4 regions of the Mucilaginibacter rubeus genome follow, and region 3 is predicted to be linked to each of the others. Evidence: riboswitches for the same ligand, from Rfam matches in the RefSeq annotation. Region 3 holds a riboswitch; each other region holds the start of a gene.

Region 1 (7,864 bases), 1.9 Mb from region 3:
ATAAGTTTTTGAGCACAATCTGAAGGGATATCCAGGCTCAGGTCAATTTTATTAATGATGTCGGTATGTTGAATGCCGTATAAAAAAGGTTTGGTGTTAGTGTAGCTTACCGCTGATATTCTGATCTTGTTCACAAATGCGCTATTTCTGTTCTTCGGAATTTTTTAGATGTTCGGCGTTATTGAAATCCGCGATCTCAAATTTTTCGCCATCATAGTTTACCTTATATAATACCAGGTTTTGGTGTGGGAAGCTATCCATTTCGGATAAAGGCTTACCGGTGAGGATGCAAAGCAACAGGCGTAAGGCACGCCCATGCATACAAATCAGCACGTTTTTTTCTTCGGGATGGCTCATGATCACTTTTAACGCTTCACGCTGACGAACCTCAACCTCCCGCGGACTTTCGCCTCCTTCAAATTTGCTGTCCAGCTTGCCATCCAGCCAATCCCGCATAATCTGCAGAAAAGCGGCTTTGTTATCAGTTGTAGGTGCTTGTCCTTCATGAACGCCCCAGGCCAGCTCATCCAAACCCGAAAGTTTTTCATAAGGGAGCCCGAGGTCAATAAAAGGCTGGACGCTTTGTTGCGTACGCTTTAATGCCGATATATAGATCTTATCAAACGGAACGTTTTTATAAGCTTCATAAAACTGGCAGGCCTGTTTGCGGCCTTCGTTATTTAAATCGGTATCAACTCCGCGGCCTTGAATAATGCCAAGTTTATTAAACTCAGTTTGGCCGTGGCGTACTATATATAAGGTTTTTTGTGCCATTTTCTTGAGCCCAAAGGCTTAAAGCTTTTTTGCTTTATCTATGCTATATTTATTGTTTTGCTTTCAGCTTTAAGCCTTCGGCTTTAAGCTTAATTAATAACCGGTAACTTGTAATACTGTGGTTTCGGTTCGTCGCCAAACTCGAAGTTGGTATAATCAGTTATTACATTATATAAGGTATCGCGTTCTATTGGTTGGCGACCAACATGTTTAATTAACTCTACTACTTGTTTGGTGCTCATGCCCGGATGTTGTTCTTCGGCGCCCGCCATCGAATAGATTTTGGTTGTATCATCCAATGTGCCATCAATATCATCAACACCAAAGTTAAGCGAAAGCTGCGCGGTTGTACGGCTGATCATCGCCCAATAAGCTTTAATATGATCGAAATTGTCAAGGTAGATACGGGCTACAGCGTAGTTACGCAAATCCTCAATCACTGAAACCTCTGGTACATGCGACATTTGGTTGTCTTTATTCCTGAATTTAAGCGGAATAAATGTCTGGAAACCTCCTGTTTTATCCTGTAACTGGCGCAGGCGCTCCATATGGTCAACACGGTGCTTGTATTCTTCAATATGTCCGTAAAGCATTGTGGCGTTTGAACGGCCGCCCAACTTATGCCATTCTTCATGAATAGCCAGCCACTGATCGGCAGTACATTTATCTTTCGAGATCTGGTCCCTGATCTCCGGATCAAAGATCTCGGCCCCACCACCCGGGATAGAATCCAGGCCGGCTTCCTGCATCAGGCGCATGCCAGTGGCATAATCAATTTTGGCTTTTTTGAAAATGTAATGGTATTCAACCGGGGTAAGCGCTTTTATATGCAACTCCGGCCTGTGGGCCCGGATCCGGGCAAAAAGTTCCTGGTAAAAAGGCACGTCATATTGGGGCAATACACCGCCAACAATGTGAACCTCGGTAACCGGCTCGCCGTCGTATTTGGCAACCATATTAAACATTTCGTCCATGGTGTACTCCCAGCCTTCTGATTTTTGTTTCAGCAAGCGTGAGTATGAACAAAATTTGCAGTCATAAACGCAAAGATTGGTTGGCTCAATATGAAAGTTACGATTGAAATAAGTTTTATCGCCGTGGCGCTCCTCGCGGATGTAATTGGCTAAAGTGCCAAGATATCCAAGCTCGCCCTGCTCATAAAGCAAAACGCCTTCATCAAATGTGATGCGTTGTTTATTTAGTACCTTTTGGGCAATGTGCTTTAAGTCAGCAGATAAATTCGGATCCTGGAGCAATACCTGTAAATTATCTGAATTATGCATCATTATAAATTTGGCCAAATGTACAAAAAAGCACAAAAGTAATATGCGTTATGACACATATCGTCCAAATTTGATGGTAAATTACATTAAAGTTACAGAGCCTTGATCTCGCTTATAGAGATACCTATCGAACAATCATCCTGACAGCCATTAGGTGCATAACTGGCACCTGATATCATCCCGTTATTTTGGGTTTCAAAATAAATGGTGTTCTTTTTCTTATCGGCGGCAAGCCATTCGGTTTTGGCTTTTTGATAAATCTGGTCAAGCGTAAGTAATGCGGCACCTGAATTATGTTGCCCCAATGATGTTTTATCTTCCTGCCACTGTTCCCTTATTTTTTTAGTGGGAGCGCTGTTAGGATTTTGCTCTAAAGTATATGATAGAAAATCTCTCCCTACCACCACGCCGTTTTGCACAGTAATTTTTGTTTCGGAGCCGTAGCCAAATACAGACCCGGCGTTAACCGTATAGCTGTATGAGTTTTTACTTTCAGTTTTAAAGCTTTGCCATACCTTATAACTTTTGTCGTAAGCTGTTTCGTTTGCATCTTTTTTGCAGGCTGTAAAGCCGGTTATAACAAGCAGGATCAGGATAAAGGTTCTTTTCATGCGGATAGGTTTTATAATCTATTCGGCTAAAAATGAAAAAACGCTACAACTAATAACAAATATTCTTTTTTACTTTGGGCGATATCATATTTCGAACCATGAAAACAGAAACGATAGCTATACACGCCGGTAACCATGTTGATGAAGCAACACGGGCCGTAATACAACCTATTATTATGTCAACCACGTTTGAGCGCGGCGAAGACGGTGGTTTCCCGGCAGGTTATATCTATAGTCGATCAGCCAATCCTAACAGGCATGCGCTTGAACATTTACTGGCCAAACTGGAGGGCGGCGTTGAGGCTGCTTCGTTTTCATCGGGCAACGCGGCTGGGATGTCCGTATTTCAATCACTTGAGCCGGGGACTCATATTATTGCTCCAGATGATATGTATCATGGCTTACGTAATCAGCTTAAAAACCTGTTTGCGGGGATATTAACGTTCGATTTTATCGATGTAAACGATACCGATGTATTGCAGCAGCATATTAAACCCGAAACAGGCTTGATCTGGATTGAAACACCATCAAACCCGCTGCTTAAGATAACTGATATAAAAAAAGTAGTAGCAATAGCCAAAGCAAAAGGTATTAAAGTTTTGTGCGATAATACCTTTGCAACACCAATTTGCCAACGCCCGCTTGATTTGGGAGTAGATATTGTAATGCACTCGGCCACCAAATATTTTGGCGGCCACAGCGATTTGATGGGCGGAGCCTTAATTACAGGCGAAACAAATGATTGGTGGACAAAGATCCGTCAGGTACAGGAAATGGGAGGTGCTATCCCCTCGCCTATGGACTGCTATTACCTGGTACGCAGTATTAAAACTTTGCCGTACCGCGTAAAAGGTCACGTACAAAACGCACAGTTGTTAGCCGAATATTTGGAACAATATCCTAATGTTGAGCAGGTTATGTACCCCGGTTTATCATCGCATCCACAACATGAAATAGCAAAAGATCAGATGCTGGCTTTTGGCGGGATGCTATCCTTTATAATTAAAGGCGATGAAAACGACACGCATAATATCATCAATAAACTGAAGCTGTTTATCAAAGCTACCAGTCTCGGTGGTGTAGAAAGTTTGATAGAACACCGTGCTACTGTTGAAGGGCCGGATACCAAGACACCCCGCAACCTGCTAAGGGTTTCGGTTGGTTTAGAGCATATAGATGATTTAATAGCTGATATGGAACAGGCTTTAACGCTTTAGGCCACTTGAGGTAAAAGGCGAAAGGTCAAAGGCAAAAGGTAGAAGCATGAAGGCGGGTTAAAAATTCCCTATTTCAAAAACCTTTAACCTTTCGCCTTTGACCTTTAACCTCATTTCTAAAATAAAATTTGGCATATTCCCAAATAACCCCTTATATTTGGAACATTATTTGGTAGCAATACCAACGTCGATCAATACTCCGCACATAGTTCGGGTTTTGATTTATAAAGAAGCGGCGAGAGATCAGGCTCAATGACCCGCTGGCAACCCTTCAATGTTGAAGAAGGTGCCAATTCCTGTCCCGGCAAATAACACCGGGGAATATAAATTTATAACCATGAAAAGTTTAATTAAATTTACGCAACACAACACTTTTTACGCCTTAAACGGTGACATACAACATATTGGCTCCTCTATTGGCTGTATTTGTATGTGTTGCTGCTGTTGATGCTTAGCACGCCCCTGTTTTCATTTCTCTGAAAAGAAGCGTGTGATGTTAAACCGGTTTTATCAAACCGGCTTTGTCAAAATCCATCTTAACAAAAAAATCTAAATTAAACACATTAAAAATTACAACTATGTCTACCTTAAAATTCGAAACCTTACAATTACATGCCGGTCAGGAAGTTGATCCAACAACAGGTTCACGCGCAGTACCACTTTACCAAACCACTTCATACGTATTTAACAGTGCCGAACATGGCGCCAATTTGTTTGCGCTGAAGGAGTTTGGCAATATATATACCCGCATCATGAACCCTACTACCGATGTGTTTGAAAAACGCATTGCGGCTTTAGAGGGCGGCGCTGCTGCTCTGGCTACAGCATCCGGTCAGGCGGCACAATTTATAGCATTAAATAACATCCTGCAGGCAGGTGATAACTTTGTTACTTCTCCTTTCCTGTATGGCGGTACCTATAACCAGTTTAAAGTAGCATTTAAACGCCTGGGTATTGAGGTGCGTTTTGCCAAAGATGATACCGCGGCGAACATCGAAGCACTTATTGACGATAAAACCAAAGCTATCTTCCTGGAGACGATAGGTAATCCTGGATTTACCATTGCTGATTTTGAAAAGGTTAGCGAAGTTGCAAAAAGGCATGATCTTCCTTTAATTGTCGATAATACTTTTGGCGCAGGTGGTTACCTCTTCCGCCCTATTGAACATGGCGCTAATGTTGTTGTTGAGTCAACTACTAAATGGATCGGCGGTCATGGTACCAGTATTGGCGGCGCTATTATTGATGCCGGTAATTACAACTGGGGTAACGGCAAATTTCCGCAGTTCACTGAACCGTCTGAAGGTTACCACGGATTGGTATTTAACGATGTTTTTGGCATCGGCGGCCCATTTGGTAACATTCAGTTCATCATCCGTGCCCGTGTGGAAGGTTTAAGGGATTTTGGCCCATCGCAATCGCCATTTAATTCATGGCTGAATATCCAGGGATTGGAAACCTTGTCATTAAGGGTGCAACGCCATGTAGATAATGCTTTGCAGCTGGCCAAATGGTTAGAGCAGCATCCTCAAGTGGCTACGGTAAATTACCCGGGACTGGAATCATCACCATACCACGACCTTGCAAAAAAATATTTAAAGAATGGTTTTGGGGGCGTATTATCGTTCGAGATCAAAGGTGATAAAGCGCAGGCCAGCCAGTTAATCAATAATTTGAAACTGGTTAGTCATTTAGCTAACGTGGGCGACGCAAAAACATTGATCATACAGCCATCGGCAACAACGCATCAGCAATTATCTGATGAAGAGCAGCTATCTGCCGGTGTTACGCCGACATCATTACGCGTAGCCATTGGTATTGAGCATATAGATGATATTAAAGCTGATTTTGAACAAGCTTTTGCAAAAATTAAGCAAAGTGAGGGTGAGTTAGTTTAAAAATGTATAGTTTTTTTAAGTGATATAGTAAACGTTATTACGGGCAGCGGCCAGAAAAAATCTGGTTGCGCCCGGAATAACAAATAGAAGAATGAACGCAGAGATATTTAAATACACTGATACTTTTGAATTTGAATCCGGCCGCGCGATTGAAGGTTTAGAGATAGGCTTTCATACCTATGGAAGGTTAAATAAAGAAAAAAATAACGTTGTTTGGGTATGCCACGCGCTTACTGCCAACAGCGACGTATTTGACTGGTGGAAAGGGCTTATTGGCGAGGGTTATTTTTTTAACCCTGAAGAGCATTTTATAGTTTGCGCCAATATTTTGGGTTCGCCTTATGGTACCACAAGTCCGCTAAGTGTTAACCCGGTTACGGGGCAGCCGTATTACCTATCCTATCCGCAGTTTACTACAAGGGATATGATAAAGGCACACCAACTGCTTGCCGATCATTTGCAGATCAATAATATCAGTGTATTGATAGGCGGTTCATTAGGTGGCCAGCAGGCTATGGAATGGGCAATCATCGAGCCGGAACGCATCAAAAATCTTATTCTGATTGCTACCAATGCCAAGCACTCACCATGGGGCATTGCCTTTAATGAATCGCAGCGCTTAGCCATCACTGCCGACCGTACTTTCTATAGTAACACGCCGGAAGGTGGTCAAAAAGGCTTAAAAGCAGCCCGGAGCATCGCGCTTTTAAGCTATCGTACTTATAAAACCTATGGTATCACCCAGCAGGAAGAAAGCGACGATGTGAAAGATGGCTTTCGCTCATCGTCATACCAAAACTACCAGGGCGAGAAACTGGTGAACCGCTATAATGCCTATAGTTATTGGTACCTGACAAAAGTGATGGATTCGCACAACGTGGGCCGTGGCCGTAACGGGGTTGACAAGGCGTTGAGCCTGATCAAAGCTAAAACATTGGTTATTGGTATTTCATCGGATGTGTTATTCCCTATTGAGGAGCAACAATACCTTTTCAGGCATATCCCGAAAGCTGCCTTTGCCGAACTGGATTCGTTTTATGGGCACGACGGATTTTTAATTGAAACAGAAGCATTAACAAACATATTTACATCGTTTTTTAAAACCGATGTGAAAGGAAAAATTATAGAACTGCAACGTACAGCGTAATGAGTAAAAAGTTAAATATCGGCCTCTTCGGATTTGGAGTTGTGGGCCAGGGTTTATATGATATCGTAAAAACAAAAAAGCTAAACATTGAGATAGTAAAATTTGCTATTAAAGATCCAACCAAAAAACGTTCTTTACCGGCTCATTTATTTACTACCGATAAAGAAGAACTGCTTAATAACCCGGAGATCAACACGATAGTTGAGTTGATCAATGATACCGAAGCCGCTTTTGAAATTGTTTCAAGGGCCTTAAAATCTGGTAAGAACGTAGTATCGGCCAGTAAAAAAATGATTGCCCTGCATTTGGATGAACTGATCGAGATCCAGCATCAATATGGAACATCGTTGTTATACGAGGGTGCAGTTTGCGGCAGTATCCCTATCATCCGTAACCTTGAGGAATATTATGACAACGAATTATTACACTCGATAAGCGGTATTTTCAACGGTTCATCAAATTACATCCTTTCAAAAGGCTTTATTGAAGGTTTAGATTATGACAGTGCCTTAAAACAAGCACAAGACCTTGGTTTTGCCGAAACTGATCCAACCAGTGATGTTGGCGGGTTTGATGCTAAATATAAACTGGTTATCGCGGCTGCCCATGCTTACGGTGTAGTGGTACAGCCAGATGAGGTATTTAACCTTGGCATCCAGAATCTTGCCGCTGCAGATCTGCAATATGCCCGCGAAAAGAACCTGAAAATTAAACTGGTGCCTGTAGCTAAAGAACTTGACGACCGCAACGTTGCCCTGTTCGTGTTGCCAAAATTTGTAAACGATAAAGAGTTTTTATACAACGTTGAGTACGAATACAACGGCGTAACGGTACAGGCAGCTTTTGCCGATCAGCAATTCTTTTTCGGAAAAGGCGCTGGTGGCCACCCTACCGGCTCTGCTGTACTGTCGGATATAGCGGCTTTACGCTATAA
Region 2 (7,864 bases), 2.3 Mb from region 3:
GGCGTGGTCATCGCCGTTTACATACCTGTCGTAAGGGCTGTTTGATGTTTCAAGCGTACGCTCAAATGAGGCTATGGCCTTCAACAGATTATCTTTGGTGGGTGCTGATTTAAATATTTTTTGAAAAGCATCGGCATAAAATTTATTGTCGTTTAATTTTTTTATGGCATCTTCTATCGGAAGCCCCATTTCTGCGGCCGATGTGATGGGGCCTAAAGCCTGCTCTTCCAACGATGAAGCCCGGCCATCCCAAAAAAGATGCGGCCTGCCCGAAAGGTTGGTCAACCCCGGCGAGTTACGCGCAGTGAGCTGACCTTTTATTCCCTTACTAAACACGGCAGTATCGGCAAAAGCAAATGCTGGTTTATGGCAAGAAGCGCAGCTGATGGTGTTATCACCCGATAATATGGGGTCAAAAAATAATTTTTCGCCCAGTTGCTCCCTGGTTTGTACATCGTCTTTGGAGCCTACAAAACTCATGAAGCCGATCAATACCATGATTGCTCCTAAAACCAGTAATATTTTTCCTTTTTTCATATTGTTCCACATCTAATTAGCTGCTTCGAAGTTCAGCCCATTGCCGGTGTATCCAATTCCACCGGCTCCGGAGCTGTTCCAACTTTACCTGAGCTTTTAAATGCTTTTATTAGTCATGGCTGTGGCCATCCAACCCAAAACGGGTCGGCTTTTATCATCAAAATAAGATTATCTGTGTCTTGCTTTACAGTTTGTTACTGCGCATTAGCGGTAAGGTTAACATTCAGATCAAAATCATCATAGATCACCTTATCGCCCAGGTTTTCAAAAAAGTTCTTCGACCTGAATTTGATATCATATTTGGTACGATCTACAGTTATTTTGGCGCTTGCGGTAAGTTTTTTGCCATTAACAGCAACGGTAGCCGGGAAGCTTACGTCATTAGTGATACCCTTGATGGTTAGTTTGCCTTTAACATCATATTGGTTACCGCTGGTTTTGGTAGCCGAATTAATCACCAGATTCGCTTTCGGAAATTTTTCAGTATTGAAAAAAGTCTCGCTTTTCAAGGTGCTAACTAACTTTTCATTTTGTGCCTGATCGGTTAGGTCAGCGTCAGTAATGGTATTCAGGTCGATATCGAAGCTACCGCCTTTAAGCGTGTTGTTTTCTATCGAGAAATTACCGTTACTGATCTTCACTTCGCCATTATGATCGCCGGTGGCTTTCTTGGCTGCCCAGGTAAGCTTGCTGCTTTCATTATCTACTTTGAACGATGCTATTTTAATTTTCCTTTTTGTATCGGCAGTTTTGATAATACCTGATTTCCCTTTGGTAAGTTTAACCGTTTTTATCGCAGGAGATGTGAACGAAGTAAGAGATATAAATGCTGTAAATAATACAGCGCCAGTAAATTTTGTCATGGTGGGTTATCGTTAATAAGTTGTTTTAATAAACCCGGCAAAGCTTTTACCCTTAGCCGGGTCAGGTGTCAGTTTATTGTTTATTTTCCTTTTAAGGTTTCGTTATTGCTTTCAACAACATTTGCATGGTTGGCCGGTGCGGGTTCGGCTATCAGTTCATCAAGCAGTTTATTAAACTTCTTTTCGTAATCCTGGTAATATTTACCGGTAACTGTACCCGTATACCCCGTATAGATCTCCCTTACGTCGCCTTTCCTGTCGATGATAATAGTAGTCGGGAATGCTATGAACTTATTCAAAGCGGGCAGTTTTTGCGATACTAACTTTTTATCGGCCAAGCCACCGAATAAAATATCATACTTGATATCGTACTTTTCCTTCAACTTGCCCAAAGTATACTGTGCATATTTTAAACTGTCTTTCTGCTCAAAGCCTATAGCTATCGCCTCAACCCCACGGTTATGGTTTTTATTAAACCATGGCGAAAGGAACACGGTTTGATCGGTACAGTTAGGGCACCAGGTACCCACAATCTCTATGATAGTAACCTTACCTTTATACTTGGCATCGCTTAATGAAACCGGGTTACCGTTCAGGTCAGGGAAAGTGAAATCCAATTTTTTGTAACCTTCTTTCAGGTAAGTTAATTTGTACGGATCAGGTAGTTCGGCTTTATCGTCTTTTACGGCATCAAACTTGGTGTTATCATAAATGCCTTGGCCTATCTCACCACTCAGCGTACCATCCGGATTGATCTTCCCCTTGTAAATTTTAGGGCTCGGACCGGTAAAGCCACTCAGCTCAAATTCATCGCCTTGTACAGTACCCTCCAGCTCGCGGCTGTCGCCGGTTACCTGCATAATTACACCAGTTAATTTATTACCAGTCTGTTTCAGGACAGCTATCTTGTTAGGTACCTGCTCTTTCGAGTAAACTTTCAGCTCCCATTTACCGGTTAAGTTGGCGGCTGGTGCAATATCCTTACCAGGCTCAACAAAACGGTAGCTTTTGCCGTATTCGGCGGTGAAGGGTAGTGAATTCCCTCTGAAACCCGGCACCAGGCTGCGGTATTCGCCACTTAAGGTTCCGTCATCTTCTACTTTGGCAACCAGTGCGGCATCATACGTATTCATTTTAATAAATACCGAATCTTTGCCTACCTGCTTAACATGAAAGTTATCGCGACGGGTACCATTGATGAGCGTGAAGGTAGCATGTTCCGCATCCTTACCTTTCAATTCAAAATTAAAAGGAACTTTTGTTTCGGCTACAGTAAACACGCCGCGCCATACACCTTCTTTGATAAATTTTACCGGCGGATTTTTATCGGCCGCAAACACTGTACTGCTCAACAGCAACCCTACTGTCAGGCATTTGAATGAAGTAATTAAATTGAGTGTTTTCATTTGATAAATTATAGATAGTTAATAGTTGTTTACTTACCTTGACGTGCCGGCTGATCAACAACGGCAGCAGTTTCTGGCGCCGGCTCCGCGATAAGCTCGTCTAAAAGCTTGTTGAATTTCTTTTCGTAATCTTCATGATATTTGCCGGTTACGGTGCCGGTGTAGCCTGTATAGATCTCCCTTACGTCACCTTTTCTGTCGATAATGATCGTAGTGGGGAAAGCGATAAACTTGTTCAATGCAGGTAGTTTTTGCGATACCAGCTTCTTATCGGCTAATCCACCAAAAGCGATATCGTAGTTAATAGCATATTTATCGCGCAGCTTGCCCAGCGTGTATTTAGCATATTCCAGGCTATCTTTTTGCTCGAAGCCTAAAGCAATGGCCTCTACCCCACGGTTATGATTTTTGTTAAACCATGGCGATAGGAACACGGTTTGATCTGTACAGTTGGGGCACCAGGTACCAATGATCTCCACGATCACCACCTTACCCTTATACTTGTTATCGCTCAACGATACCTGTTTACCATCAATCCCCGGAAACGAAAAGTCAAGCTTTTTATAACCCTCTTTCAGGAAAGTTAATTTATAAGGATCCGGCAATTCAACTTCGGCTTTTTTGGCGGCGTCAAACTTCAGGTTTTTATAGATCCCGAAACCCTGTTCACCGCTCAATGTACCATCAGCATTGATCTTACCTTTAATAATGAATGGGCTTGGGCCTGTGAAACCGCTCAACGCAAATTCATCGCCCTGTACAGTGCCTTCCAACTCGCGCGTATCACCTACTACGGTCATTACCACGCCGGTAAGCTTATTACCTTTTTGTTTCAACAGGGCGATGGATGCAGGAACGGCTTCTTTGCTGTAGGTTTTGATTTCCCATTTGCCGCTCAGGTCTGCCGTAGGGGCAACGTCTTTTCCCGGTTCAACAAAGCGGTAAGTTTTACCATATTCTGCTTTAAATGGCAGCGAATTCCCCCTGAAGCCCGGAACCAGGCTGCGATACTCGCCGGTTAAAGATCCGTCGTCTTCAACTTTGGCAACCAAGGCTGCATCATAGGTGTTCATTTTGATGTAAACCGAATCCTGGCCGATAGATTTTACATGAAAATCATCACGACGGGAGCCATTGATAAGCGTAAATACCGCATGTTCAGCATCTTTTCCTTTCAGCTCAAAATTGAAGGGTACTTTTGATTCGCTTACGGTAAATTCGCCACGCCATTTGCCTTCTTTAATAAATTTAGGCTTAGGATCGGCATGCGATACGCCCGCAGTACCGAGCAAAAGCGCGATGCTCAACACTTTTGCTTTAGTTAAGTAATTTGTTGTTTTCATGTTATCAGTTTTAGTTTATTGTTATTGATTTGATTAAAAATTAGACATAGCAATGCCACGTGACCCTGTGAGGCCCTAAAAAATGGAGCAATAAAATTTCAGGAACCGGTTGTTAAAACCAGAAAAGGCGCTGTGCAAAACAACAACATCGCCTTATGGCAATTGCCTGCTGCTGCGGATAGTCATGTTTAGTGTTCATGGTGTTTAGTTAATTTATATTTGCACAGCAACATCGCCCTGCAAAAAAGTTTGAGCACTTATTTCATTGCTGAAAAGTTGCTATAAGATCATCGAGACTTCCTCTCCCTTATTCTTTATAAATCAACTAATTAATGGTGGGGTTAATTAGAATGCTGTAAAGATAGTAATAAATATGATAAATACAATAAAATCTATAGATTTAGTAGAATATTTTTTATTTAGAATTGAATTTCATTAAAATCTTATATTGTAAACAATAAACATCCTGGTCTGTACAGCACACGCCTGTTTTACCACCATAGCAAAGCAACGCACTTAGTACAGCCAGGATGTTGATCTTATTTCAGGATCAATTTTCCGTGACACAAACTGCGCTAATTAACAATACTGGTAACAACAGAAAAGGGCGCCACCATTCTGTTTAAAGGCGTTAGTGATAATATTCGTTTTCGGTTTCATGGTATTAGTTTTTAAAGCGGTTTTTGTACCGCTTCAACATCCGTTTAACAGTTCAGTTGGTGGCTATTGATCTGTTAAACACTATTATTATGTGCTATTTATTTTACAGGGACGCTGAATTCTACATCCTCAGGAGGCAGGCATTGCTTGTCGCTGCACACCATATAATTTAGTGTGCCTTTAACCGAAGTTTGCCCGTTTTTAAGTTTTATTTTTTGCTGAAAAATTACCGATTGCTCAAAGTACTGCACATTCATACTGAACGCCTTTTCATACTTACTGACAGCCTTAGGTTCTGAAGTGTTTCCGCTCAATGTATAGTCATCGCTTTTATCAAACGTAAACGAAGTTTTTACCGGGCCGCCATCAGCAACACGCTGCGAATAGATATGCCAGCCTTTTTCAATATCGGCCTTTATAAAAACGATGGCTTGCTCTTTGTCAATCTTTTTTGCCGCGTACGACCATTTTACCGGAGCAAGTATCTGCGAGTAAGCCACAGTGCCAATAACAGAAGTTAAAGCGGTAAGTATGAATTTCTTCATTCGGTATAGTGATGATGTGGTTTATTCTCTTCTTTTTTGGGGTTCAGTAAACTTACCAGGAAAAGAGCTGTGGAGATATTTGTATAAACCTGTAGCATCTTATCTTTCTCCCCTTGCCGGGAGCAGGAATTAGCACCTTTTACAATATTACAATATAAGGTATTGTACAGGTTGCCAAGACTTCATGGGGCCTTTCCCTCCGTCTTTTCTGGATAAGTGTTAAAGAACTGATGATGCAAACATACAATAAAATCTATAATTCCTATAGATTTTATATAATTTATTTTATATCATTGCAAAGCAGGTGTTAAACATTGAAAGCACCACCAAATCAGCTTTAAACACTTATTTCATTTATTAAAAAATGCCCGATCAAAAACAAAAACAAACCGCTCTCGGCGACGTAGCCGCCAGACAGTTAGCAGTAGCCACCCGTACCGTTCCGCAGTTATCAACCATTACCCCTCGCTGGTTAACACATTTATTAAACTGGATCCCTGTTGAATCAGGCGTTTATCGTTTAAACAAAGTTGTTGATGCTAATAATGTAGAAGTTGATTGCTCTAACCGTGATGAGCGTGAGCTGCCATCTACCTATGTTGATTATGAAGAAAACCCGCGGGAGTATAACCTGAGCGCAGTAAATACAGTATTAGATGTGCATACCAGGGTATCTGATTTGTACAGTAAACCCTATAACCAGATCAGCGAGCAGTTACGCCTTACTATCGAGATTGTTAAAGAACGCCAGGAAAGCGAGCTGATCAACAATCCTGAATATGGCTTATTGAGCAGCGTAGCCTCATCGCAAAAGATAAAAACAAGGCTCGGCCCCCCTACTCCGGATGACTTTGACGAACTGATCACTAAAGTTTGGAAAGAACCCGGATTTTTCCTGCTGCATCCATTAGCGATAGCCGCTTTCGGCCGCGAATGTACCCGCCGTGGTGTGCCGCCGCCAACAGTATCCTTATTTGGGTCACAATTTATTACCTGGCGAGGGATCCCGCTTATCCCATCCGATAAACTACCTATAGTAAATAACAAATCAAAGATCATCCTTTTGCGTACAGGCGAAAGCCGCCAGGGCGTGGTAGGTCTGTTTCAGCCTGGTTTGCCGGGCGAACAGTCACCAGGATTATCGGTGCGCTTTATGGGCATTAACAATAAGGCCATTGCTTCATACCTGGTATCGCTTTACTGCTCATTAGCTGTTTTAGTTGATGATGCTATAGCTGTTTTGGAAGATGTTGATTTAGGTAACTATTATGAGTACAAATATTAATCCGGATAACCTGCCCAGTCTGCAGGAACTGGAACAACTGGCCAACCAGTTTTTTAAGGCCGGGCCGGGCGGCATTGTAAATCAATTGCCAGCTCAGCAAACGCCGGAAGTATTTCCATTGCCGGGCAGTATAGGTGATGCTGATTTATTGGGGCCGCAACACCAGGCCAACGTACCAGCTACGTCAATACCATCAAGTACTATTGGCGGTGGCGGTGTTTCGCCATCGGCTATTAATCAGAATAATGCCATTAACCTGAAGGATCCGCAAACCAGTTTCGCGGATCCTAATTTAAGCGCACATACTAATGCTTCGGAGCCTGTCCGGCATAGCCCGGTTAACACTTTTGGAGCGCAATTGCCCTCAAAACCCAGCTTTGGTTACGACTCATATTTGGTAAAAACAGATCTGATACCTAATGTGGCTTTAAAGCAAAATTTCGAGGTTGAGCAGCTTTCAACCGCTCCCCAAAATCTGCTCCACTTGCCTTATCAACAAGACCAGGGTTTTGAAGCGGACCTGAAGAAGATATTAAGCAATATTAGTACGTCAGGACCTTCAAAAGTGCTACCATTTAACGGTGCACCTTCCGCTACCGAAATCCCTTTTTATTTTTTATCGGATAGCCATGGATTACCGGCAGTAAAATCCGACGAGAAAAGGGTTAAGCAGGTTGGTATCAGTAGCATTATCAGTCCGCCGTTTGATGTAAACATTGTAAGGCGCGATTTTCCGATTTTACAAGAACAGGTGAACGGGAAACAATTGGTATGGCTTGACAATGCAGCCACTACCCAAAAGCCCCGGCAGGTGATTGAGCGCATTACCTATTTTTACGAGCACGAAAATTCAAATATCCACCGCGCCGCCCATGAACTGGCGGCAAGGGCAACGGATGCTTACGAGGGCGCACGCAAAAAAGTGCAAACCTTCCTGAACGCGGGATCAATTAACGAGATCATTTTTGTACGTGGCGCAACCGAAGCCATCAACCTTGTAGCCAAAACGTGGGGAGAGCAAAATTTGGTTGCAGGTGATGAAATTGTTGTTAGCCAGCTTGAACACCACGCTAATATAGTTCCGTGGCAGCAGCTGGCGGCTAAAAAGGGTGTAAAAATTAAAGTGATCCCCGTTGATGACGATGGCCAGATCATCCTTGACGAATATGTAAAAATACTTGGCCCTAAAACCAAACTGGTTTCATTTACACAGGTATCAAATGCC
Region 3 (7,864 bases):
TAAGCCAGCCAGTATGGGTTGCTATAGTAACTGTTGTTCCAGTTAAAGGTATTGCCATTAGCATCTTTATAATTTTTAAGTCTGTTGATATCAACCTGCCGACCGAACCACGTAAACTGTAGCATAGTGCTGGTTGCGCGTTTTCCGTAAGCGCCCGGAAGGTTATCCGCGTCATCTTTGCTATAATCAACAATAGTATTTACTGTTAATTTATTATTGATCCGATAGCTTGAGTTTAAAGCGAAAGAATTACGGCCTTGTGAAGTATTAGGTACAATACCGGTTTGGTGCAGGTTGTTGTATGATAACCTGAAATCACTTTTATCGCTGCTGCTTGCTATCGCGACGCCATTATTCAATGTAACACCGGTTTTAAAAAAGTCTTTTACGTTATCAGGATGGGCAACAAAAGGCACAGCCTGCCCATTTGAGTAAAACTGCGGAATCAGCGAGCCATCTAATGCAGGGCCCCAGCTTTCGTCAACACCATCGTTAACGCCGCCGCCCTTACCATCTACATAGCTGAATTTGCCATTTGAACCCTGCCCGTATTGGTTCTGATAATCAGGCAGGATCTGCACGTTTGAAAAACTGGTGTTCGAGTTTATGGTAACACCTAAGCCTTTTGCGCCCTTACCGGTTTTAGTCCTGATGAGGATAACGCCTGCTGCCGCGCGTGAACCGTAAAGCGCTGCCGCATTAGGGCCTTTCAGCACGCTTACCGATTCGATATCTTCAGAGTTAAGATCAGAAATAGCATTGGCAAAATCCCTTGAACCATTATTTCCTAAAAACTGGCTGTTGTCAACTATAACACCGTCAACCACAAATAAGGGCTGGTTATTACCCGAGATAGAAGTTTCTCCACGGATAACGATACGGGACGAACCCATATCACCCTGGCTGTTGGTAACCTGTACACCGGCAATTTTACCCGCCAGCGCGTTTACAAAGTTTGTTTCCTTGGCTTCTGAGATATCTTTCGATTTTAAACCCTGCACTGCATAACCCAATGATTTTTTATCTTTTGAGATATTGAGGGCCGTTATAACTACCTCATTAAGCGAGTTTGGCGCTTCAACCAAAACTATATTCAAGGTTGATGAACCTGTAACCGTAACGTCCTGGCTGGTAAAGCCTATATAGCTAACCCGCAGTACATCGTTTACTTTGGCGTTAATGGTAAACTTACCGTCAACATTGGTTTGTGCGCCCGTTGTAGTGCCTTTAACTGATATGCTTACACCGGGCAACGGCAGCCCATCGGACTTGGCGGTTACCACACCGCTTATTTTAACGGATTGCCCCGCAACCGTCTGGACGAGAATGAAAGGCAATAAAATTGCCAGAAATAGCTTGTAAATTTTTAACATGATTTAATAATTGAGAATTAATTTTTTGATGTCTTTACCGGTACAAAAAGCATGGCTATCGCGTTAGCAGGCATAAATTGCCCAACTCATAACCTGTTATAACAGTAAAGAATTGATTAGGGGATGGTATTATTAAGCTACGGCAAGCTGCAGCAAGTCCGTATTTAAATACCATGCATGCTGTAAAGAATTAGCAGCAACAACGCATGCTTTGCATATATGGATAGATGGATTTGCAGGCCGATTGGCTTACCGGGACGAAGGTGTTTTTGTGTAAGGGGTTAGTTTTTGTTTTCATAAAAACGGGTATTAAATAAGTACGGATAGATTCTTTCTTTATCGATAGCCAGCAGGGTGGCCGTCATTCATTTAGTTGATAGATGCTGTTTTGTTGTTCACCAAAGCGTCGACAGCTTTTAGCATGGATGCAAATTCCTGTTTATCGTACAAGCGGGTGAGGTAAACAATTTTCCCATCGCGGTCAATAACTACATTACGCGTGACGCCACTTTTTTTGTTAGCAAACCGTCCGAAGATATCTGCACCGGGATCAAGGGCCAGCGGGTAGCTGATGTTCATGACCTGGTGAAAACCTTTCACTTTTTCAAGCGGTTCATCGCGGTCAACACCTATTAAAACCAGGCCTTTATCTTTATAAGCCTGCCAGATCTCTTTTTCAAGATGAGGCATTTCTTCGCGGCATACGCTGCACCAGCTTGCAGTAAATTGCAGGATAACCACTTTACCGCGTAATTGCTTTAATGATGTTTTAGTGCCATCGGTAAGCACAAGCTCAAAATCAGCCGGGGCGATATCGCCTGTTTTCACGATGTAACCACGATCTGTGTTCGGATCAGCAGCCGCGTTTGTTTGCGCTGAGGCAAATAGCGCTGTTATGGAAAACAGGCAGGTAATAAGTAAAAGTTTAATCTTCATTGCTAAACACTTTAAATTGTGATATCAACTCAGTAATATTTTTTAGCAAGAAAAGTGAAGGGAGAAAAAGAATTGTACTTATAGCCTGAAAATACAAGGCAATAGCTTATTACATTATCTTTTCCACCCCTATTTGGGCAGACAGGAATTAGCACCTTTATAACAGTGGGCTTACAGGTTGCTAAGACATCACAGGGCCTTTCCCTCAGTCTTTCTTGATAATAAAATACTCAAAGAACCGATTTGATGGTGCAAATATATACATATTCTACTAAAACCATAGACTTTATATAATTATTGCAATAAAATGAATTAAACCGGGTAAAAATTGCAGCGCCAATATGCTTCGATAATACCATCTTTAAAGCAAAAAGCGCCTCCATTTTATGGAAACGCATTTTTTATATCGATTGATCAATTCTTTATAAATAAAAAGTCCCTAACGCTCGCCGCAGGGACTTTTAACCTAAACTTATTTGCAGATTAAATCTACATCCACAATAACCCTATGCCTTGCAAAAAGTTTGTTAACTCCTTACAACGTATGGTTGGAATTTGGAGACCTTAATTAAACAGGCTCGCGAAGCTATTTTCGGCGACTATCTTTTCAACTTTGTTTTCCAGCTCCTGGTAAATAATGCTGTTTAAAAAATTACCTGAACTGATCCGTTTTACACCGGCGCTCTGCAGCGCTTTAAAATCAGGCAGGTTAGGCATACACATTACGCTAACGGGGAGGTTGGATAAGGCGGTTATTTTTTCGATATCACTTATTTGTGTGATGCAAGGAAAAAACAAACCATGTACGCCTGTATCCTGGTAAAGTTTAGTGCGGGTGAGGGCACCTTCAAGCGCGTTGGGCAAACCAAGCAAAAATGAATCGCCCCTTACATTTATAAATACCTCCACTCCTGCTTTCGCCAGTAAACCGGTAACCTGTTTAAGTTTTGCGGCAAATTCATTCGCATCAACAATGCTGCGCTGACCGTTGATTACTATCGAATCTTCGATGTTAATACCTGCCACACCAATACTATGCAGACGGATGATATTGTCACTGATCTCTTCAGGCGTGTTACCATAACCCGCTTCAAGATCAACTGATAAAATGGCCGATGCCGATGCTGCTATCCGTTTGATCACAAAAAGATAATCATCAAAACTCATTTCTTCACCATCGGCAAGACCTAATGTAGCTGCAACTGCCGCGCTTGATGTGCCTATGGCCTTAAAATTCAGTTTATCATAAACCTGTGCGCTTTGTACATTCCATACGTTACCAATTTGCAGAAGTTCTGTATTATGATGCAGGGCTAAAAATTCTTTAAATCTGTTTTTCATTTTCTTATTTTTTATTGATGCTCAAAATTAGCCCGCTTGCTTTTCTGAAAATTGTATAAAACGGAACAAATTGAGGTGAAAGGTGAAAGGTGAAAGAACAATGGCCGGATAAACCGGCCATTGTTCTTTCTTAATTTTAATCATGCTACAAGATTAGCTTCGGCTCCGAAAGCGTGATCGATGATAATTTTCCAGCTGCCATCGGGTTGTTGCTTCATAAGTTCGATGCCTTTTGCTGCAACCTGGGTTTTACCTTTGTCTGTAATGCTCCACTCCGATCGGCCTACGGCTACATCGCCCGATTGTAGACAGTAAACGGTTTTAATTTCCATTACGCCCGGAACAGCGCAAATGCTTTTTACTGCTTCTACAAACTGGGACTGCCCTGATACTTCTTTTCTGGGTTCAGGGAAAATGATGCCGTTGGCATCGTACACATTCATAATTACATCTAAGTTTTTGGTGTTAAAAGCTGCCGCCAGTACGGCGTGCACTTCCTGTGGTGTTTTTGCTGTTTTCATTTTGCTGTGTTTTTATTATCAGCAAAACTATATGGCTTTAACAACCCAAAATTGTATAAAACGGAAGCGTATTAACTGCCCGCCAAAATCTGGTTTATTGGCGATGCCTGCGCGGCAAAGGCATTAGGGGTAAGTCCTGTAAAAAGCTTAAACTCCTTTATAAAATGGGCCTGATCAAAATAGCCGGCGCTGTAAGCTACATTGGTCAGCTTTTCTTCGGCAGCGTTTACGAGGTTAAGGCTATGTTGAAAGCGATTTATTTTATAAAATAATTTGGGAGGTATGCCAGTATACTGCGAAAAAAGGGTATTTAAATGCCGTGAAGAAATATTATGCCGGTTGGAAATAGATAGGATATTATCATCGCTGTAGCTCTTTTTAAGATTGCCTATGATGTCACCTATGAATTTGATCTTCGAGTGCTTTTTTTCAGTTACAGATAAACGGCTCCAAAGGTAATCCTCAATCATGGCTACCTTCGCGTTCAGATCGGGAGTCTCCAATAACCTTGAATAAAGCGTTTGCAATTTAGGGCCGAATACCTGCCTGGCATCTACAATTTCATTATTGAACTCGGCTACATTTTCGTCAAAAAAATAAGCGGCCGAATGTGGGTAGAAACGGAAGCCCAGCATGATATTTCTTCCTACCGATTGTATGGCCAGCGGCTTGGTGATCTGCCCCCAAAGCTCAACTGGAGGCGTGGTATAAAATGTATCCCCTTTTTTTGACTTCCAGTTTCCGGCGCCAAGGTTAAAGATCACTTCCATGGTGCCGCTTGGGAACACGATATCATCATAGCTCCTGTCCGAATCAGATTCGTAAAAGTAGAAGCATTTGATGTACGGCTGCAGCCTTTGGCCCGGAAGAATCTCTTTAAAAACCATTATCACAAATATAAGATACAGGCCAATCATCCGAATTGTAAAAAACGGAACATTCTTAAGCTTAAAGTCATAAAAAAGCCGCGCGATCTACAATGATCGCACGGCTGATTTATGATAGCATTTAGATGGGGATAAATCAATAACCCGGATTTTGAGTCAGTTTGCTGTTGATCTGGATCTCCCGGAAAGGAATAGCGTAAATCAACCTGTTCTGATCAATCAGGAAAGTAGATGGCAATAAAAATCCGTACAATGCTTTCAAACGCACACCCTTGGCTGTGATAGCATCAATAGCCTGACCATTTCGGATCAGATCTGTCCACCGGTGATTTTCAAATGCCAGCTCATGGCGCATTTCATTAGACACGTTAAGCTTAGTGGCCTGAGCAAGGGCAGGTAAACCGGCTCTTAACCTTACCTGGTTTAAATATGGTAAAGCCTCACCATTTTTATTCTCGGCAACTAAACACTCTGCCAAAAGCAATAATGCGCCCGAGTAACGGTATATAGGCCAGTTATCATCAGTATTGTATTCAACCTGGTATGGCGGGTGCAGGTACTTTTTGATGAAATAGTAATAACCAAGACCAGCAGTTGGTTTATAATCAACAGGACTTTTAACGGCGGTTGTGGTCAACACCTCGTTATTTACCGTGCCTTCGGCCACAGCAATTGAGGCAGGTAACCTCAAATCACCTTTTTCGTATGAGTCAACCATTTCCTGTGTTGGTACATTCCATCCGCCGCTGGCAAGACTGCCACGGGCATTAGTACCATGTAGACCAAGTATAGCTTCGGTGTTGGTAGTTTTAGGAATAAATCGCCAGATAAAATCGCTTTGCTGCCCATCATTCCCTGCCTTGTACTGTACCTCAAAAATTGATTCGGAATTGTTCTTGTTGGTAGGATCGAAAACATTGGCATAGTTAGGCAAAAGCGAGTAACTCATTTTGGTTATATCCAATAACGCGGCTTCGGCCTTGGCATAATCAGGACTTGGTTTTGACATGTATGCATACCCTAACAGCATTTTAGCCGCTCCCTGCGTAGCACGACCCGATTGCGGGAATGCTTTAACAACAGGTAAAAGCGGTATGGCTTTGTTCAAGTCGGCTAATATCTGGGTATAAACCTCATCTACCGAATTACGCGGCAAAAAGGCTCCATTCACATCCGTTACTTCTTCTACCTGCAGCGGAACTCCGCCAAAATGCTGAACCAGATCATAGTAATAAAAGGCGCGTAAAAACAAGGCTTCCCCTCCAATCTTGTCTTTATCAGTTTGTGCAAGAGAAGATTTATCGAGCCTGGTCAAAATCGTGTTTAACTTAGCTATTCCTTCATAGTCATTTCCGTATCGGTTGCCCGGCGAGTTTGGCGCCTGGCTTGAGGTAGAATTATCTATAAACTCGGCATAAGCTTCAGCGCTGGTTGACGTTCCCCTATCGGCAGAATAGAAAGTGAAGAAGGTATTATCCGAACGCATTTCGTCCATGTAAATACCCATAAAGGCCACTCCCCTAAGGTTTGTATATGCACCGGTAAGTGCCTGGTTAAACTGGTCGGCATTTTTAAAAAATGAAGCCGAACTAAGCGCGGTTTGCGGTACAAGGTCAAGCGTTCCCTTTTTGCAGGAGGCCATGCAAACCATTGCTGTTAGTAATATATAGGTTATCTTTTTCATTGTGTGTCTTATTAATGTTTGCAATTAAAAACCCGCGTTTAAACCCACGGAAAGGATCCGCGGAATGGGATATCCTGTAAAATCACGTCCCTGGTTCAGGCCGTTCAAACCTGCAAGCCCCGCCTCTGGATTCATACCTGGATATTTGGTGAAAATGAAAGCATTTTGCGCACTCACGTAAGCACGCAGGTTTCTGAAATACTTGAGCTTTTTAACCGGAACAGTATACCCTAAGGTGATATTTTTTACGGCGAGGTAAGTAGCTTTAAAAACCTGACGGCTGGTGAAATTACGGAAGTCTTCGGTAGTACCGGTTCTTGTACGGGGGTAGATACCATCACCAGGATCTTCTGGTGATCTCCAGCGGTTTGCCACACCTTTACGCACGTTAAATACACCGTCGAGGTTTTCGGTAGATTGAAAAGCATCGTCCGCGATATCATTGCCAACCGAACCGGCCATAACAATGCTCAGATCAACGTTTTTATAACTAAAGCTGTTGGTGATACCATATGTAAATGTAGGGTTCGGGTTACCGATAAAAGTACGGTCGTAGCTGTCAATCTTCCCGTCCGGCTTACCATCCGGACCGCTTACATCTTTAAAACGGGCGGTACCAACCATGGCTGTGGCATCGTGCGGCTGGGTATCAAACTCCTGCTGTGTCATGTACACGCCTGTATTAATATAGCCATAAAACAAACCTATCGGGTGGCCAACAGCAGTCCGGTTATCGTCCCAGTATTCGCCATAGCCGCCAATCGGCGCGTCGTTAGTTCCTAACTTCTTCACCAAATTCCTGTCGAACGAGATGTTGAAGCCGGTATTCCATTTAAAATCGCCAACCAGGTTTTTTGAGTTAATGGTAAACTCATGTCCCCAGAAATCAAACCGGCCTATGTTTGATGTAATAGTTGAGAAGCCCGATTGTACTGGGATATCGATGCCATACAACAGACCGTCGGTCTTCTTCCAATAATAGTCATAAGTAAAGGCAATGCGGCTATTAAAAAGCTCCAAATCCAAACCGGCATCGTAACTAACGGTAGTTTCCCAGGTAAGGTTGTTGTTACCTATACCGTTCAGCGCTTTACCGGGTGTTACGCTGTTGCCAAAAACATA
Region 4 (7,864 bases), 2.1 Mb from region 3:
GATGTACGTAGGTAGGCCCTTTTATTTCGGTATCAATAAGATCAAGCAGATAGCTTGCCCCCAAAATACTAAAGATCCATTTGCGCCGCGAGTAGAAATAATCTTTATAACCCTGATAATCCTTCAGATCGTCGGGATATAGCAGGGCACAAACGCTATAGTAAGTTACTATATAGATGATGATAAAAAAGTACTCGGCAAAAAGCCAATGCTTTATTTCGTGTAGGTTGATCTCCCACCACCAAAAATGCAGCAGTAAAATAAACAGGTAAAGTGTCCACAGATTATGCACCCAATAGGGCTTATCCCGGCCGGGATGCTGAATTTGTTTGGCCGCGCCTTTAAGCAGATGAGTAATGCTAAGGCCCAGTGTAATGCTGATAACAGCCTTGATGTGACTAAAGGTATCCATAGGCAGGCGTTGGATTGATAACTAAAAGTAAATATTTTAATTTGTCAATCACAACAAAACCAGTGGTTTAGGCGTCAGGCATTATAAAAACATGTCATTGCGAGGAGGAACGACGAAGCAATCGCATACTCTACAGAGCGGCTATGCTTCCGTGCGGTTGCCACGCTTCGCTCGCAATGACATTTGATACAGTATGCCTAAAATATCGCCTCAGCAATACGTTTGGTTGGGCCGGCGTTGCTCATGGTATAAAAATGCAGTACGGGCGCTCCAAAGGCAATCAGTTCTTTACATTGGTTTATCATCCATTCGATGCCCACTTCTTTTACAGCTTTTTCGTTTTCGCAGGCGTGGATAGCATCACTCAGATCATCAGGGATATCGATATGGAAGGTTTTTGACAGCGTTACCAATTGTTTAGATGAGGTAATCGGTTTTAGGCCCGGAATAATTGGTACGTTAATACCATTGGCACGACAGCCGTTAACAAACTCTTTGTATTTATTAATATCAAAAAACATTTGGGTTACAATGAACTGCGCGCCCATTTCAACCTTTTGTTTCAGGTATTTGAAATCTGTTTTAAGGTTCGGAGCCTCAAAATGTTTTTCGGGGTAACCGGCAACACCTATGCAGAAATTGGTTTTGGCGGTGTTGCCATGATCTTCATGCAGGTAGATGCCGTTATTAAGGTTTACTACCTGTTGCAGCAACTCGGTAGCATAGCAATGGCCATTAGGTGTGGGTACAAATGACGAATCGCCAAGGCGGGCATCGCCACGTAGTACCAGCACGTTCTCAATACCTAAAAATTCAAGCTCAATAAGGGCGTTCTCGGTTTCATCTTTAGTAAAGCCACCGCAAAGCAAATGGGGCACGGTGTCTACCTTATACTTGTTCATGATAGCCGCGCAGATGGCAATAGTCCCCGGACGTTTGCGATATGATAGTTTCTCGAGCAGTCCGCTTGGGTGCTGCTTGTAGATAAAATCCTCGCGCAGGGTAGTAACATCAATAAACGGAGGTTTAAACTCCATCAACGGATCAATGGCGTTATAAATTCCCTGGATGCTCTGCCCCTTTAAAGGCGGAATCAATTCAAAAGAAAAAAGTGTTTTGCCGTTAGCGTTGGCTATATGTTCAGGTATTTTCATTTGCCCTTTTGGTAGTAGCAGTTGCAGTAGCAGTTGCAGTATTGTAAGCTGCGATTGTTATTGCAGTAGCAAGTTTCTTTTATATTTTATTAGTTTGAAATATTATTTATGCTCAGCTTTTAGGTAGAAATTTTTCAGGGTTTTGAGCCATGCTGTTCAACATCCTGCCTATCTCCTGATATTTAGCCTGGAGAGCAGCATGGATTTGTTGATCGATGTACTCACAGTCTAAAGCGAAGTCGAGCCAAATTGATGTTTCAGTCGCTTCTCCGTCGGCATCAGTCATCTTGGATGTGAAGTGTTTCGGATAAATTCGCTTTCTATATCCCTCACCAATATTGACACAAACAGATCGCGATGATCTTCTTATCTGATCAGTAAGTGAATATCGCTCTTCTTTAGGAAAAGCTTTTGAAAGCTTGAAAATATCGCTCGCTGTTTCAAATGCAAGCTTATAAACTTTTAAATCCTTAAAACTTCCGGTCATGTTAGGGTTAGATAATTGCACTAATTTATAAAATGACTGCTACTAAAAACTGCAACTGCCACTAATAATTAATATTCGGCCCTAACCATCTTTCTACATCCTCAAGCGGCATTTGCTTCCTAACCGCATAATCCTCAACCTGGTCCTTGCTGATTTTTCCTAATCCAAAATACCTTGCCTGCGGATGCGCGAAGTAGAAACCGCTTACCGATGCAGCCGGCAACATAGCCAGGCTTTCGGTAAGGTGCATGTTGGCATTATCTTCAGCTTTAAGCAACTCAAACAAGGTTGTTTTTTCGGTATGATCCGGACAGGCGGGATAACCCGGTGCCGGACGGATGCCCTGGTATTCTTCCTTGATCAGTTCCTGGTTACTTAGCTGCTCGCCTTTCGCATAGCCCCAGTATTCCTTACGTACCAGTTCATGCATTTTCTCTGCAAACGCTTCGGCAAGGCGGTCGGCAAGGGCTTTGGCCATGATGCTGTTATAATCGTCATGATCGCGCTCAAATTCGGCAACCAACTCGTCGCAACCTAAACCGGTTGTTACCGCGAAGCCGCCGAAATAATCAGGCACACCGCTTTCTTTCGGCGCTATGAAATCAGACAATGCATAATAAGGGTCGTTCTTTACCTTTTCGGCCTGTTGGCGAAGGGTATGAATGCGATTTAAAACAGTTGTGCGGCTTTCGTCGGTATAAAGCTCAATGTCATCACCTACGGCATTGGCCGGCCAGAAACCTATTACGCCTTTCGCGGTAAATAGTTTTTCATCAACAACGCGTTTCATCAATACTTGTGCGTCGTCAAACAGCTTTTTAGCTTCGTCGCCTACGTACTTGTCTTCAAATATCTTCGGATAGCTGCCGCGCAATTCCCAGGTATGGAAAAACGGTGTCCAGTCGATATAAGGGAGCAACTCTTCCAGCGGATAGTTTTCAATTACCTTAGTGCCTGTAAATGCAGGTTTCGGTGCCACATCGCCATCAAGGCTGATCTGGAATTTTCCGGCACGGGCCTCTTCAATGGTCACAAAACGCTTGTCTGACTTTTTATTAGCATGTGCTTCACGGGCTTTAGCATATTCATCTTTAATACCCTGGATATAGGCATCGCGATTATCTTTACTCATTAGGCTGCTGCATACCGTAACACTGCGTGAAGCATCCAGTACGTGAATAGCCGCGCCCGAATATTGCGGAGCGATCTTCACCGCTGCGTGGATGCGTGAAGTGGTGGCGCCACCAACAATTAGTGGAATGGTGAAGTTTTCGCGCTCCATTTCTTTGGCAAAATGCACCATCTCGTCAAGCGATGGCGTTATCAACCCGCTTAAGCCAATAATATCAACGTTTTGCTTTTTAGCTTCTTCAATAATGCGTTGCGCAGGCACCATTACTCCAAGGTCAATAACTTCGAAGTTGTTACAGGCCAGTACTACGCCAACTATATTTTTACCAATGTCATGCACATCGCCTTTTACGGTGGCCATTAAAACCTTACCGGCGTTCGAGCGCTGATCGGCACCTGCGTTATTCTTTTTTTCTTCTTCGATGAAGGGCAACAGGTAAGCCACGGCCTTTTTCATTACACGGGCCGATTTAACTACCTGCGGCAGGAACATTTTGCCCGCACCAAACAGGTCACCTACTACGTTCATGCCATCCATCAGCGGGCCTTCAATTACTTCAAGCGGCCTTGCATAAGCCTGGCGGGCTTCTTCCACATCGTTATCAAGGTATTCAACAATGCCTTTTACCAACGAGTGCGACAGGCGCTCCTGAACGGTGCCTTTACGCCATTCTTCGTCACGTACAATCTCTTTGCCTTTACTTTTGATGGTATCGGCAAACTCCACCAGGCGCTCTGTAGCATCCTGGCGACGGTTAAGCAGTACATCTTCAACCAACTCAAGCAGGTTTTTAGGAATTTGCTCGTAAACTTCAAGCATACCGGCGTTAACAATACCCATATCCATACCCGCTTTAATGGCGTGATACAAGAATGCCGAGTGCATAGCCTCGCGCACAGTATTGTTACCCCTGAAAGAGAACGAAATATTACTTACCCCACCGCTCACCTTGGCGTGAGGCAGATTTTGTTTTATCCAGCGCGTAGCTTCAATAAAATCAACCGCGTAGTTATTATGCTCTTCCAAACCGGTAGCTACGGTAAGGATGTTGGGGTCAAAAATGATATCCTGTGGCGGGAAGCCTACTTCGTTCACCAATATATCGTATGATCTTTTACAGATCTCGATACGGCGTTCTAATGAGTCGGCCTGACCAACTTCATCAAATGCCATTACTACGGTAGCTGCACCATAGCTTAGTATTTTGCGGGCTTGCTCTTTAAACTTTTCTTCGCCTTCCTTAAGGGAGATAGAGTTTACTATACCCTTACCCTGTACGCATTTCAAACCCGCCTCAATCACTGTCCATTTAGATGAATCGATCATGATAGGCAGTTTGGCTATGTCCGGCTCAGATGCAACAAGGTTCAGGAACTTTGTCATCACCGCTTCAGAGTCGATCATGCCCTCGTCCATGTTAATGTCGATAACCTGGGCTCCACCTTCAACTTGCTGCAGCGCAACAGATAGCGCTGCCTCATAATCCTCGGCCAAAATCAGTTTAGAAAACTTGGGCGAACCGGTGATATTGGTACGCTCACCCACGTTTACGAAAATGCTTTCGGGCTTAATGGTAACCGATTCCAACCCGCTCAGACGCATATCCGGCTCAATTTCAGGGATAGGGCGCGGGGGGAAGGATGCAGCTTTATCGGCAATGCATTTGATGTGATCGGGTGTGGTACCGCAACATCCGCCTACGATATTTACCAGCCCGGCTTTAATGAAATCATCAACCTGGTGAGCGGTTTCGTGTGGGGTTTCGTCGTACTGGCCAAACTCATTTGGTAGGCCTGCGTTTGGATAAGCCGAAATATATACGCCTGCTTTTTCAGAAAGTTCGGCAAGGTGCGGGCGCATTTCCCTTGCACCTAAAGCGCAGTTTAAACCTACCGATAGCAGGTTGGCATGACTTATCGAGTTCCAGAAAGCCTCAACCGTTTGCCCCGAAAGGGTACGGCCCGAAGCATCGGTAATAGTACCCGAGATCATGATACCACCCGAATCCCTGAAAGCAGGGAAATCCTTTCCGGCAGCTTTACATTCATCCTCATAACGTTTTATGGCGAACAGGGCAGCCTTGGCATTCAGGGTATCAAAGATGGTTTCAACCAGCAGCAAATGCGAGCCGCCGTCAACCAAACCACGCACCTGGTCATAGTAGGCATCGGCCAGATCATCAAACGTAACAGCGCGGTAGCCCGGGTCATTAACATCAGGCGACAATGAAGCGGTGCGGTTTGTTGGCCCGATAGCGCCGGCGACAAAGCGCGGCTTTTCGGGATTGCGTTGGGTATATTCATCGGCTACCTCGCGTGCAATACGGGCGCCTTCATAGCTTAATTCGTATGCCAATTCTTCCAGGTGATAATCGGCAAGGGAAATTACCTGTGTGCTGAATGTGTTGGTTTCAATAATATCAGCCCCTGCATCCAAATATTCGGCATGGATAGCCTTAATAATGTCTGGGCGTGTGATATTGAGCAGGTCGTTATTGCCCTGCAGGTCGCTTTTATGATCGCGAAAACGCTCGCCACGAAAATCCTTCTCCGTGAGCTGGTACCTTTGAATCATGGTACCCATTGCTCCGTCAATCACCAGGATGCGTTTCTGTAATTCTTTTCTAATGTCCATTTTTTGAGATGTGAGATATGAGATGTGAGATATGAGACTGGAGAAAATTCAGCACTCAGATCTTTATCTCATATATCTGATAAAAAGACACTAAACAGACGATCTGAAAAAGCAAAAACTATCTCAAATCTCAAATCTAATATCTCAAATCTAAATAAAAGCTTATCTCGAAAAGTCGGGTGTTATTATGACTTTCGCTTATCTGTCCGGGCGCTTAATTGCTGCCTGGTAGAATGTAGCACCTTGTGAAGCACAGGTTGCTAAGACATCGCAGGGTCTAATCCCTCCGTCTTTCTCCATAAGCACTGCAAATTTGCGCAATAAAGTTGTCATTTGCAAGTGTATAACAAACGCTATATATCATAACTAAGCCACATTGTTAAACAAAAAAAGCTGCCTTTTGCGGAGGCAGCTTTCTGAATAATTTCTTTTGGGTTGATTATCGCCTTCTGCCGCCAAATAAGCGAAGAACGAAAAGGAAAAGGTTGATGAAGTCAAGATATAGAGTCAACCCACCCATTAGCGCCATTTTCTTGGCAGAAGCGTCGCCGTACTCTATACCGGCGCCAATGCGTTTAAGTTTCTGAACATCGTAAGCGGTTAAACCGGTAAACACTGCTACACCAAAATAGCTGATGATGTAATCAAAAGCTTCGCTGTGTAAGAACATATTTACCAGAGAGGCGATGATGATGCCAATCAGCAACATGATCAGGATACCGCCAAAGTTGGTCAGGTCTGTTTTTGTAGTATAACCGGCAATAGCCATTACACCAAAAACCAGCGCGGATACGCCAAAAGCTAATGTTACTTTTGATGCTGTGTATATCAAAAGGATATAGCAAAGGCTCATTCCTGTTGCGGCAGCGTATGCAATAAATAACAGCGCAAGTACAGGATATGACAAGCGGTTTAAGCCAAAGCGCATAATTAAAACAAATGCCAAAGGCAAAAACATAACTATCATGCCCAACCCGGTTGAGTGACCTGTGTTAAAATCAAACAGCAGGTTTAATAATTGAGGTGTACCGGCAAATACAAACGCGCAAACGCTTGAAATACCTAAGGCAACAAACATCCATAAAAATACACTTGCTATAAATTTACGTGATGCATCCTGTTCGTTTAATTGTATTACGTTTTTATAAACGTATTCGGGATCTTTAAATTCCATTTTGTGTTAAAAATTATACTACGAATTTATGAATAAAAAGTGAATGTCAGGTGAAGAATGCGTGTGTGCCTTTCCATCTCGTCATTGCGAGGTGTGTTAGCGTTAGTTTAAACGACGCATCAGCTGCTCTTCTACCTTTTTGAAAACCTGTACGGGTTTTAGGGTGCGCCAACCGAGGTTATCCAATTCGCCACCGAAGTTAATGTAATAGTCGATGTTGCTATTTTTAAACTCATCTATCACATGTTCGCGGAAGTTGATGCCTGCTATCCAGCCATCCTCTACATCCTGAAACCATTCTTCATAATAACAATCATCACTTGAGTGAAAGTTCAAAACGTTTTCACCTATCAGGATAAAATGCGTGATGCCATTATCTATCATGAGGTCAAGTAGTTCGCGCTTTAACAGCATGATGTCGTTGTTGATAGCGTCATTCCATTCGCCAATTAATTCAATGATGGTGTAGCCTTTATCATAGTCGGCAAAAAGCACCTTAAGGTAAAGTGTATTGGAGCCGAACGAATCCCATTGCGGGTGCAGCAGGTAATTATACACCTGCTTATCAAATTCAAACTCGCTGTATTCGGTTGCGTAAAAAGGTGAAAACTCATCTTCCGATGCTACGTAATCATCTCTCCAGCGGTAATATGGTTCAATATCGTGCATGTTTTAATTCGAAATTTGTCTGAACCTGAATTTTTTGAATTTGAAAATTTATCGAATGCAGTAGAGCATTTTCAAATTTCCAAATCAGCACATCTTCAAATTCAGTTTATTTTTTAAAATGATCAACAGCGCTTCGTACGCTGCCGTATTGTTTCAATAGCCCGGCTGCTTCTTCTTCATTCAGCCCGGTTTCGTCCATAAC

Evidence for each region. A riboswitch is a leader RNA that binds a small molecule or an ion and turns the genes downstream of it on or off. The one in region 3 is predicted to bind S-adenosylmethionine.
Region 1: it holds a riboswitch for S-adenosylmethionine, as region 3 does, so the genes downstream of both, DEO27_RS10055 (O-acetylhomoserine aminocarboxypropyltransferase/cysteine synthase family protein) here and DEO27_RS02395 (TlpA family protein disulfide reductase) in region 3, are expected to answer to the same signal.
Region 2: it holds a riboswitch for S-adenosylmethionine, as region 3 does, so the genes downstream of both, DEO27_RS11715 (protein-disulfide reductase DsbD domain-containing protein) here and DEO27_RS02395 (TlpA family protein disulfide reductase) in region 3, are expected to answer to the same signal.
Region 4: it holds a riboswitch for S-adenosylmethionine, as region 3 does, so the genes downstream of both, metH (methionine synthase) here and DEO27_RS02395 (TlpA family protein disulfide reductase) in region 3, are expected to answer to the same signal.

The regions. Positions count from the first base shown of each region.
Region 1 covers NZ_CP043450.1:2,449,615-2,457,478, forward strand. The annotation lists gene DEO27_RS10030 (menaquinone biosynthetic enzyme MqnA/MqnD family protein) at 1-134, opposite strand, end outside; gene DEO27_RS10035 (histidine phosphatase family protein) at 142-774, opposite strand; gene mqnE (aminofutalosine synthase MqnE) at 864-2,057, opposite strand; gene DEO27_RS10045 (hypothetical protein) at 2,150-2,668, opposite strand; gene DEO27_RS10050 (trans-sulfuration enzyme family protein) at 2,767-3,885, shown strand; SAM riboswitch class I at 4,105-4,215, shown strand; gene DEO27_RS10055 (O-acetylhomoserine aminocarboxypropyltransferase/cysteine synthase family protein) at 4,464-5,783, shown strand; gene metX (homoserine O-acetyltransferase family protein) at 5,875-6,930, shown strand; gene DEO27_RS10065 (homoserine dehydrogenase) at 6,930-7,864, shown strand, end outside.
Region 2 covers NZ_CP043450.1:2,917,139-2,925,002, forward strand. The annotation lists gene DEO27_RS11695 (cytochrome-c peroxidase) at 1-537, opposite strand, end outside; gene DEO27_RS11700 (YceI family protein) at 732-1,400, opposite strand; gene DEO27_RS11705 (peroxiredoxin family protein) at 1,481-2,806, opposite strand; gene DEO27_RS11710 (peroxiredoxin family protein) at 2,836-4,149, opposite strand; SAM riboswitch class I at 4,360-4,472, opposite strand; gene DEO27_RS11715 (protein-disulfide reductase DsbD domain-containing protein) at 4,908-5,354, opposite strand; SAM riboswitch class I at 5,451-5,573, opposite strand; gene DEO27_RS11720 (family 2A encapsulin nanocompartment shell protein) at 5,719-6,639, shown strand; gene DEO27_RS11725 (family 2A encapsulin nanocompartment cargo protein cysteine desulfurase) at 6,623-7,864, shown strand, end outside.
Region 3 covers NZ_CP043450.1:583,734-591,597, reverse strand. The annotation lists gene DEO27_RS02400 (SusC/RagA family TonB-linked outer membrane protein) at 1-1,373, opposite strand, end outside; gene DEO27_RS02395 (TlpA family protein disulfide reductase) at 1,743-2,309, opposite strand; SAM riboswitch class I at 2,421-2,534, opposite strand; gene DEO27_RS02390 (isocitrate lyase/phosphoenolpyruvate mutase family protein) at 2,874-3,650, opposite strand; gene DEO27_RS02385 (YybH family protein) at 3,791-4,171, opposite strand; gene DEO27_RS02380 (helix-turn-helix domain-containing protein) at 4,243-5,058, opposite strand; gene DEO27_RS02375 (RagB/SusD family nutrient uptake outer membrane protein) at 5,195-6,742, opposite strand; gene DEO27_RS02370 (SusC/RagA family TonB-linked outer membrane protein) at 6,767-7,864, opposite strand, start outside.
Region 4 covers NZ_CP043450.1:6,093,027-6,100,890, reverse strand. The annotation lists gene DEO27_RS24355 (hypothetical protein) at 1-412, opposite strand, end outside; gene metF (methylenetetrahydrofolate reductase [NAD(P)H]) at 610-1,566, opposite strand; gene DEO27_RS24345 (four helix bundle protein) at 1,679-2,053, opposite strand; gene metH (methionine synthase) at 2,115-5,819, opposite strand; SAM riboswitch class I at 6,015-6,124, opposite strand; gene DEO27_RS24335 (Bax inhibitor-1/YccA family protein) at 6,259-6,993, opposite strand; gene DEO27_RS24330 (hypothetical protein) at 7,096-7,662, opposite strand; gene murQ (N-acetylmuramic acid 6-phosphate etherase) at 7,769-7,864, opposite strand, start outside.